DNA from 4 places in the Nocardioides panacis genome. Region 1 is predicted to be linked to each of the others. Evidence: predicted binding sites of a transcription regulator. Region 1 holds the regulator's gene; each other region holds the start of a gene.
What was found. The regulator HrcA, encoded in region 1, represses chaperone genes, less so after heat shock. The targets are predictions, from matches to a motif close to TTGGCACTCGNNNNNNNCGAGTGCCAA.

Region 1 (2,198 bases):
CTGGCAGAGCAGGTCGGCGTTGTGCCGGGTGAAGACCGGGTGGTCGTTGACGTGCATCTCGACGTACAGGTCGCCGGCCGGGCCGCCGCCGGGGCCGACCTCGCCCTGGCCGGTGAGCTGGACCCGGGTGCCGGTGTCGACGCCGGCGGGGATCTTCACCGTCAGGGTGCGGCGCGAGCGGACCCGGCCGTCGCCGGAGCACTCGCGGCACGGCTCGGGGATGATCGTGCCGAAGCCGCGGCAGGCCGCGCAGGGTCGCATCGTGCGGATCTCGCCGAGGAACGAGCGCTGCAGGTGCACGGTCTCCCCGCGACCGCCGCAGGTCTCGCACGGCACCGGGTGCGACCCGGGGGCCGCGCCCTCGCCGTTGCAGACGGTGCACAGCACGGCCGTGTCGACCTTGAGCTCGTGGGTGGTGCCGAAGGCCGCCTCGGCGAGGTCGACGTCGAGGCGGATCAGCGCGTCCTGCCCGCGACGGGCGCGCGGTCGGGGACCGCGACCGCTTCCCGCGGCGCCGCCGGCACCGCCCTGGCCGCCGAAGAAGGCGTCCATGATGTCGGTGAAGGAGAACCCCTGCCCGGCGCCCGCGCTGCCGAAGCCGCCGCCGTTGAAGGGGTCGCCGCCGAGGTCGTACATCCGGCGCTTCTCGGGGTCGGAGAGCACCTCGTAGGCGCGCGTGACCTCCTTGAACTGCTCCTGCGTGGCCGGGTCTGGGTTCACGTCGGGGTGCAGCTGCCGGGCAAGCCTGCGGTAGGCCTTCTTGATCACGTCACCGTCGGCATCGCGCGAGACCCCGAGGGTCTCGTACAGGTCCTGGCTCACAGCTGAGGCTCTCTCATCCTTCGTCGAGGATCCGGGAGACGTAGCGCGCGACCGCGCGCACCGCCGCCATGGATCCGGGGTAGTCCATGCGGGTCGGCCCCACGATGCCCAGGGTGGCCAGCGCCTCGTCGCCCGGGCCGTAGCCCGTGGAGACGACCGAGGTGGAGGCGAGCTCCTGGTAGGGGCCCTCGTGCCCGATGCGCACCGTCACCGTGGAGGGCGACGACGCCTCGCCGAGCAGCTTGAGCAGCACGACGTGCTCCTCGAGCGCCTCGAGCATCGGCCGGATGGCGAGGTCGAAACCGTCGCCGAAGCGTGCAAGGTTGGCGGTGCCGCCGACGACCACGCGCTCGTCGGAGCGGTGGTCGGACATCGCCTCGACCAGGGCCGCGACGAGCACCGCCACCGGACCGCGCTGGTCGGGCTCGTACTCGTCGGGGAGCACCACCAGGGATGCGGAGGCGTCGGCGAGCCGCTCCCCCACGATGGTCCGGTTCAGCCGGCTGCGCAGGTCCGCGACCCGCTCCTCGTCGAGCGGGGCGGGCAGCTCGACCACCCGCTGCTCGACGCGGCCGGTGGAGAGGATCAGCACCACCAGCACGCGCGCGGCGGTCAGCGGGACCACCTCGACGTGCCGGACCGTGGAGCGCGAGAGCGTGGGGTACTGCACGATCGCGACCTGCCGGGTCAGCTGGGCGAGCAGCCGGACGCTGCGCTGCACCACGTCGTCGAGGTCGATGGCGCCCTCGAGCAGGGTCGCGATGGCCCGCTTCTCCGCGGCGTTGAGCGGCTTGACCTGGCTGAGCCGGTCCACGAACAGCCGGTAGCCCTTGTCGGTGGGGATCCGCCCGGCGCTGGTGTGCGGCTGGGTGATGAACCCCTCCTCCTCCAGCGCGGCCATGTCGTTGCGGACGGTGGCCGGGGAGACGCCGAGCTTGTGCCGGTCGACCAGCGACTTGGAGCCCACCGGCTCCTGGGTCGAGACGTAGTCCTCCACGATCGCGCGCAGGACGGCCAGCTTGCGATCCTCGACCATCTGACTCGCCTCCTCCGGCGTCCTCGGTGCTTCCACGTGCTCCTGGCACTCCCCTGTACCGAGTGCCAAGCCTACCGTCCCGCCGTAGCCTGGCCCGCATGCCCGACCTTCCGCGTGACATCCCCCACGACCACGGCTTCGTCGAGATCGGCGACCGCTGCTGGGTGGCCCGCTTCGAGTCCTTCGACGTCAACGTCGGGGTCGTCGCCGGCGACCGGGGGCTGCTGGTCGTCGACACCCGCGCCTCGGAGGTCGAGGGCCGGGTCGCGCTCGAGCTCGTGCGCCGGCTCGGCCTCGGCGACGTCGTCGCGGTCGTCAACACCCACCAGCACTTCGACCA
Region 2 (2,198 bases), 470 kb from region 1:
CGTCAGAAGGGGCGGACGAGCAGGCAGGTGCCCTTGCCGGCGACCCTGGTCATCACGATCGTGGCCTCCTGCTCGCCGTGCAGGGACAGCCGCTTGCGGAGCTCCTCGGGCACCACGTCGACGCCGCGCTTCTTGATCGTCAGCCGCCCCACCCCGCGGGCCCGGAGCGCGGCGCGCAGCGGCTTCTCCTTGTAGGGCAGCTCGTCGAGCACCTCGTAGGAGCGGGCCAGCGGGGTGGAGAACGCCTCGTCGCTGGTCACGTAGGCGATGTGCTCGTCGACCAGCCCGCCGTTCACGCCGGCCGCGACCGCGGTCACCAGGCCGGCCCGGATCACCGCGCCGTCGGGCTCGTAGAGGCAGCGGCCGACGGCCCGGACGCCGGGGGAGCCGGGGTCGTCCTCGTCGGTCACGGACACCAGCCCGCCGCCCTTGATCACCGTGGCCCGGCGGCGCGCCGTGGCCAGCTGCGGGGACCACAGCGCGGCCTCCTTGACGTCGCCCTCGTCGGAGACCCACTCGGCCTCGACGCCGTCGGGCAGCAGGGAGTGCGGGATGCCGGGCGCGACCTTGACGCACGAGGGCCGGGCCAGCAGCGCGGTGACGAAGTCCCACGGCGGCGACCAGCCGTCCACGTCGAACACCCGCCCCCGGTCGGTACGACGGGCGGGGTCGGCGAAGACCACGCCGAACCCGGAGACGTCGACGTCCTGCGCGGACGCCACCTGCACCGCCCCGCCGAGCCCGAGGGCGTCGAGGTTGGCCCGGGCCACCGCCACCCGCAGCTCGTCGCGGTCCACGCCCGCGACGGTCAGCCCGGCCCGGGCCAGCGCCACCAGGTCGCCACCGATGCCGCAGCCGAGGTCGAGCACCGAGTCGGGGGCGGCGAACGCGACCCGCGCCGCGCGGTGCGTGGCGACCCGGGACCGGGTGGCCTGCTCGAGGCCCTCGGGGGTGAAGTACATCCGCGCCGCGTCGTCGCCGAGCTTGGCCACCGCCCGGGCCCGCAGGTCGACCTGGGTGAGCGCCGCGGCGGCGTGCTCGGGCGAGACGTCGTGGCGGCGCAGGGCGGTGGCGGTCCGCACCGGGTCGCCGGCGTGGGCGACGTACAGCTGGGTGGCCCGGACCAGCAGCGCCTGGCCGGGCTCGGTCAGCAGCCAGCGGAAGGCGTCGAGGTCCACGCCGTCATCCTGTCAGGCCGGGCCGGGAAGAGACCCGCGGACCCGTCTGGCACTCGTGGCCACCGAGTGCTAGATTTACGTTGGCACTCTCACCTCGAGTGTGCCAGTGCAGGTGGACCCGCGCGACCCCCGCGACGGCGTGCGACGAAGCCGGCACCAAACGTTCTGCAGAAACATCACCCCTCGACAACTTCGAAAGTGGAGGTCGGCATCGTGTCGGTCAACATCAAGCCTCTCGAGGACCGGATCGTCGTCAAGGCCCTCGAGGCCGAGCAGACCACGGCTTCCGGCCTGGTCATCCCGGACACTGCCAAGGAGAAGCCCCAGGAGGGCGAGGTCCTGAGCATCGGTCCGGGTCGCATCGACGACAACGGCAACCGGGTCCCGCTCGACGTCAACGTCGGCGACAAGGTCATCTACAGCAAGTACGGCGGCACCGAGGTCAAGTACTCCGGCCAGGAGTACCTCATCCTCTCGGCGCGCGACGTGCTCGCCGTCATCGGCTGAGCTCAACCGCTTCGTCCGACACCGCCCCGGGCGGCCTGAAATCGTTCGGGCCCCTGGGGTGCATGTCTTAAAGCAGCATTCAAGACCACAGGAAGGTGCATCTACAGATGCCGAAGATTCTGGAGTTCGACGAGAACGCCCGCCGTTCCCTCGAGCGTGGCGTGGACGCACTCGCCAACGCCGTCAAGGTGACACTCGGCCCCAAGGGCCGTTACGTCGTCCTCGACAAGAAGTGGGGCGCCCCCACGATCACCAACGACGGTGTGACCGTCGCCCGTGAGATCGAGGTCGACGACCCGTTCGAGAACCTGGGTGTGCAGCTCACCAAGGAGGTCGCCACCAAGACCAACGACGTCGCCGGCGACGGTACGACGACCGCGACCGTCCTCGCCCAGGCGATGGTGCACGAGGGCCTGCGGGCCGTCGCCGCCGGTGCGAACCCGATGAGCCTCAAGCGTGGCATGGACCTCGCCGTCGAGGCCGTCGGCAACGCGCTGCGCGACGCCGCCCGCG
Region 3 (2,198 bases), 2.0 Mb from region 1:
CGAAGGTCTCGGTGAGCCAGGTGTCGATCACCCTCCCACTGTCGCAAACCGGTCGCGCCGATCGGTAGCGTCCCGCCCATGTCCGCCGACGTCCTGCTCGTGACCTGCGCCCCCCTGCCCGACGGAGAGACCGACGGTCACCTGCTGGTCGAGGACCTCGCGGCCCGCGGCCTCACGTCGCGCTGGGTGGCCTGGGACGACGCGGACGTCGACTGGTCGCGGGCCGGGGTCGTCGCGGTCCGCAGCACCTGGGACTACGAGTCGCGGCGCGAGGAGTTCCTGGACTGGTCCGCGAGCGTCGGGCCGGCGCTGCTCAACGGCGCCGATGTGTTCGCGTGGAACACCGAGAAGGCCTACCTCCTCGACCTGCTCGCAGCCGGGCTGCCCGTCGTACCCAGCGTGCTGGCCGGCACCCGGGCCGAGGTGGTCAGCGCCGCCCGCGGGTTCGGCGTGGCGGTCTGCAAGCCCGTCGTCGGGGCCGGAGGACGGGGCGTGGTGGTGCTGGACCGCCCCGACCTGCCGGTCCGGGGCCACGGTCCCTGGCTGGTGCAGCCGCTGGTGGAGTCGGTGCGCACCGAGGGCGAGGTCTCGGTGTTCACCATCGACGGACGGGCGGTCGCCCAGGTGCGCAAGGTCCCCGGCGACGGCGAGGTCCGGGTCCACGAGGAGTACGGCGGCCGCTCCGGCGCCGTACCGCTGGAGGAGCCGCACGCCGCGCTGGCCACCCGGACGGTGCAGGTCGCGGAGCGGCTGCTCGGGGCCCGGCTGGCCTACGCCCGGGTGGACCTGATGCGGCTCGCCGACGGCTCGCTCGCGGTGGGGGAGCTCGAGGCCACCGAGCCGGGGCTCTACCTCGACCTGGTGCCCGAGGTGGCGACCGCCTTCGGGGCGATGGTCGCGGGCCGGCTGGCTTAAGAAGAGGCCGGAGAGCGCTTTCGCGTTCTCCGGCCGAAACCCCGTCGCACCCACGAGGTTCCCTCAGGTTAGGCCCGGCTCCGAAGAGGGGTCAATGACACGTGGGGGTGGCTGACGTCGGTCTAGACCTAGCCCGCCCACGTCGTCTTGCACTCGCAAGGGGCGAGTGCTAAACATGAGGTAGCACTCTCACCACGAGAGTGCCAAGTGGACCGGGAAGATGAGGTCTCCACGCGCCGGCGGGAAGGGTCTGCCGGGTCAGCGGAGATCGTCCGTCGCGGGCATCCCCCGGGCCAGTCCATTCATTCCAGCGTGAGGAACCGCGGAGAATGCCGAAGCTTATTGCGTTCAACGAGGAAGCACGGCGCGGCCTGGAGCGTGGCATGAACACGCTCGCCGACGCCGTCAAGGTGACGCTCGGCCCCAAGGGTCGCAATGTCGTCCTCGAAAAGAAGTGGGGCGCCCCCACGATCACCAACGACGGTGTGTCCATCGCCAAGGAGATCGAGCTCGAGGACCCCTACGAGAAGATCGGTGCCGAGCTCGTCAAGGAGGTCGCCAAGAAGACCGACGACGTCGCGGGCGACGGCACCACCACCGCCACGGTCCTGGCCCAGGCCATGGTTCGCGAGGGGCTGCGCAACGTCGCGGCCGGCGCGAACCCGATGTCGCTCAAGCGTGGCATCGAGATCGCCGTCACCGCCATCACCGAGCAGCTGCTCGCGATGGCCAAGGACGTCGAGACCAAGGAGCAGATCGCCTCCACCGCCTCCATCTCCGCCGGTGACACCACCGTCGGCGAGATCATCGCCGAGGCGATGGACAAGGTCGGCAAGGAAGGCGTCATCACCGTCGAGGAGTCGAACACGTTCGGCCTCGACCTCGAGCTCACCGAGGGCATGCGGTTCGACAAGGGCTTCATCTCGGCGTACTTCGTCACCGACGCGGAGCGCATGGAGACGGTCCTCGACGACCCGTACATCCTGATCGCCAACCAGAAGGTCTCGAACGTCAAGGACCTGCTGCCGGTGCTCGAGAAGGTCATGCAGAGCGGCAAGCCGCTGCTGATCCTCTCCGAGGACGTCGACGGCGAGGCGCTGTCCACCCTGGTGGTCAACAAGATCCGCGGCACCTTCAAGTCGGTCGCCGTGAAGGCTCCCGGCTTCGGTGACCGTCGCAAGGCCATGCTCCAGGACATCGCGATCCTGACCGGCGGCCAGGTCATCTCCGAGGAGGTCGGCCTCAAGCTCGAGTCGACCGGCCTCGAGCTGCTCGGCCAGGCC
Region 4 (2,198 bases), 2.2 Mb from region 1:
TGTCTCCTCCGAGAAGGCCGAGGGGCTGGCTGGTGCGGACAGGCAGCACGCTAGCGGGTCAGCACCACCGACAGGAATGCCGTGACCGAGGCCTGTGCGACGGTTGGGGCGGTGAGGTCCGGAACGCCGAGCACGACGAGCGCGCCCGAGGTGAGGCCGGGGGACTCCGGCCCGGCCCGCGGGATCGCCAGCACCGGTGCGTCCCGCCCCACGAGGCGTGCCGCCGAGTCGGACTGCGGGTCCGCCGCGAGCAGGTCGACGCGGTCCCCGACCCGCAGCAGGCGTACGGCGGCCGGGTCGCCGATCCGCACCGGGACCGCGACCAGCCCCGGGTAGCCGGCGAGCAGCGACCGGGTCACCAGCCGGGCGTCGGTGACCGCCTCGCCCGCGCGCACCGGCCCGGTCGTCGTACGCCCGACGGCTGCCGCGGCCGGGAGCACGCCCGCGGGCACGCTGCCCGGGTCGAACGGGGTCCGGACCAGGTCACCGGACCGCACCACCGTGCCGGCAGGGAGGTCGCGCGCCGCGGTCAGCACGAGGGTGCGGGGCGGGGGAGGCGCCGCGTTGGCCTGCAGGGCCGCGGCCACCGCGACCGCCGCGCACAGCGCCGTGAGGGGACGGCGGTGGGTGAGCGCGACGCGACGCAGGCGGCGCAACGAGGCCGGGAGACGGGGCATCGACCCAGGCTAGGAGCCCCGCCGGGACCGCGTCGGCCGTCGTCCACAGGGCCCGGGTCGGGTGGGACCGAGGGGTCAGGCGGCGCTGGGGGAGTTGCTGGACGAGGTCGCGGCGGACGTGTCCGACGACTTCTTCGACGACGAGCCGGCCGGGCTCGACTTCTCCGAGGACTTCTCCGATGCGGTGGAGGAGGACGAGTCGCCGCTGCTGCCGGAGTGGTCCGAGGTCGCGGGAGACTTCGGCGCGGAGCCGTTGCCGGCGGACTTGCCGTCGGTGCGGCTGTCGTTGCGGTAGAAGCCGGACCCCTTGAACACCACACCGACGGCGTTGAACACCTTGCGCAGGCGACCCTCGCAGACGGGGCACACGGTGAGTGCGTCGTCGGTGAAGCTCTGGAACTGCTCGAACGAGTGGGTGCACTCGGTGCAGGCGTACTGGTAGGTGGGCACGGGTCCTCCACGGGATGCTCATACGTCGTCCCCGGGGGTCTCGACTGGCACTCCGGGGACTCGACTGCCAAGTATCGCAACGTCGGGACGATTCACAAACTTCCCGGCCGTGCCGCGTGGGGGCGCGGCGGGAGCGGGGGACCGCAACAGGCACAATTGCCGCCGTGCCCGACACCCCCGCAGCGACGCCCGCTCCCTCCTCGACGGCGGCGCCGCGACGTGGCTTCCGGGCCTGGCCGCGCTGGAGCCGCTGGTCGGCGTACGGCGTCCTGGCGGTCGTCCTGCTCCTGGTGGCCGCGCTCGTCGCGGGCGTCGTGGTGGTCCGCCAGTCCTTCCCGCAGACCTCCGGCGACCTGTCGCTGCAGGGCCTGGACGGCACCGTCAAGGTGCTCCGCGACGACCACGGCATCCCGCAGGTCTACGCCGGGACCAGCCACGACCTGTTCTACGCGCAGGGGTTCGTGCAGGCCCAGGACCGGTTCTTCGAGATGGACGTCCGCCGGCACACGACCGCCGGACGGCTCTCGGAGATGTTCGGCGAGGCCACCCTCGAGACGGACAAGACGATCCGGACCATGGGGTGGCGCCGGGTCGCGGAGCAGGAGCTGTCCCGGCTCCAGCCGGCGACGCTGGCCTACCTGCAGGCCTACAGCAACGGCGTGAACGCCTACCTGCACCGGCACTCGCCCTCGGAGATCTCGCTGGAGTACACCGTGCTCGGGCTGAAGAACTCCGACTACCAGATCGAGGACTGGACGCCGGCGGACTCCGTCGCGTGGCTCAAGGCGATGGCGTGGGACCTGCGCGGCAACATGGACGACGAGATCGAGCGCGGCCTGATGTCGGCGACCCGGACGCCGGCGGAGATCGCCGAGCTGTTCCCGCCCTACCCCTACGACCGGCACCGCCCGATCGTCGACCAGGGCGCGGTCGTGGACAAGGTGTTCGAGCAGGACGCCACCCGCGGCGGCACTCGCAAGCCGTCCCGCCCACCCGTCTCGAGGGCGGCCGAGGGCGCCCTGGAGCGGGTGCACCGGGCGGTGCGCGACCTGCCGGCCCTGCTCGGCAAGG

Region 2: groES (co-chaperone GroES) is a predicted target of HrcA. The motif match lies at 1,225-1,251, and genes of this name have one in related genera.
Region 3: groL (chaperonin GroEL) is a predicted target of HrcA. The motif match lies at 1,062-1,088, and genes of this name have one in related genera.
Region 4: KRR39_RS00155 (FmdB family zinc ribbon protein) is a predicted target of HrcA. The motif match lies at 1,172-1,198, and genes of this name have one in related genera.

What each region holds. Positions count from the first base shown of each region.
Region 1 covers NZ_CP077062.1:2,698,657-2,700,854, forward strand. The annotation lists gene dnaJ (molecular chaperone DnaJ) at 1-822, opposite strand, end outside; gene hrcA (heat-inducible transcriptional repressor HrcA) at 836-1,858, opposite strand; gene KRR39_RS13140 (MBL fold metallo-hydrolase) at 1,957-2,198, shown strand, end outside.
Region 2 covers NZ_CP077062.1:3,169,957-3,172,154, reverse strand. The annotation lists gene KRR39_RS15430 (class I SAM-dependent methyltransferase) at 3-1,178, opposite strand; gene groES (co-chaperone GroES) at 1,392-1,685, shown strand; gene groL (chaperonin GroEL) at 1,793-2,198, shown strand, end outside.
Region 3 covers NZ_CP077062.1:4,736,840-4,739,037, forward strand. The annotation lists gene KRR39_RS23145 (NAD(P)H-dependent flavin oxidoreductase) at 1-31, opposite strand, end outside; gene KRR39_RS23150 (ATP-grasp domain-containing protein) at 79-915, shown strand; gene groL (chaperonin GroEL) at 1,245-2,198, shown strand, end outside.
Region 4 covers NZ_CP077062.1:25,033-27,230, forward strand. The annotation lists gene KRR39_RS00150 (SAF domain-containing protein) at 51-677, opposite strand; gene KRR39_RS00155 (FmdB family zinc ribbon protein) at 753-1,127, opposite strand; gene KRR39_RS00160 (penicillin acylase family protein) at 1,292-2,198, shown strand, end outside.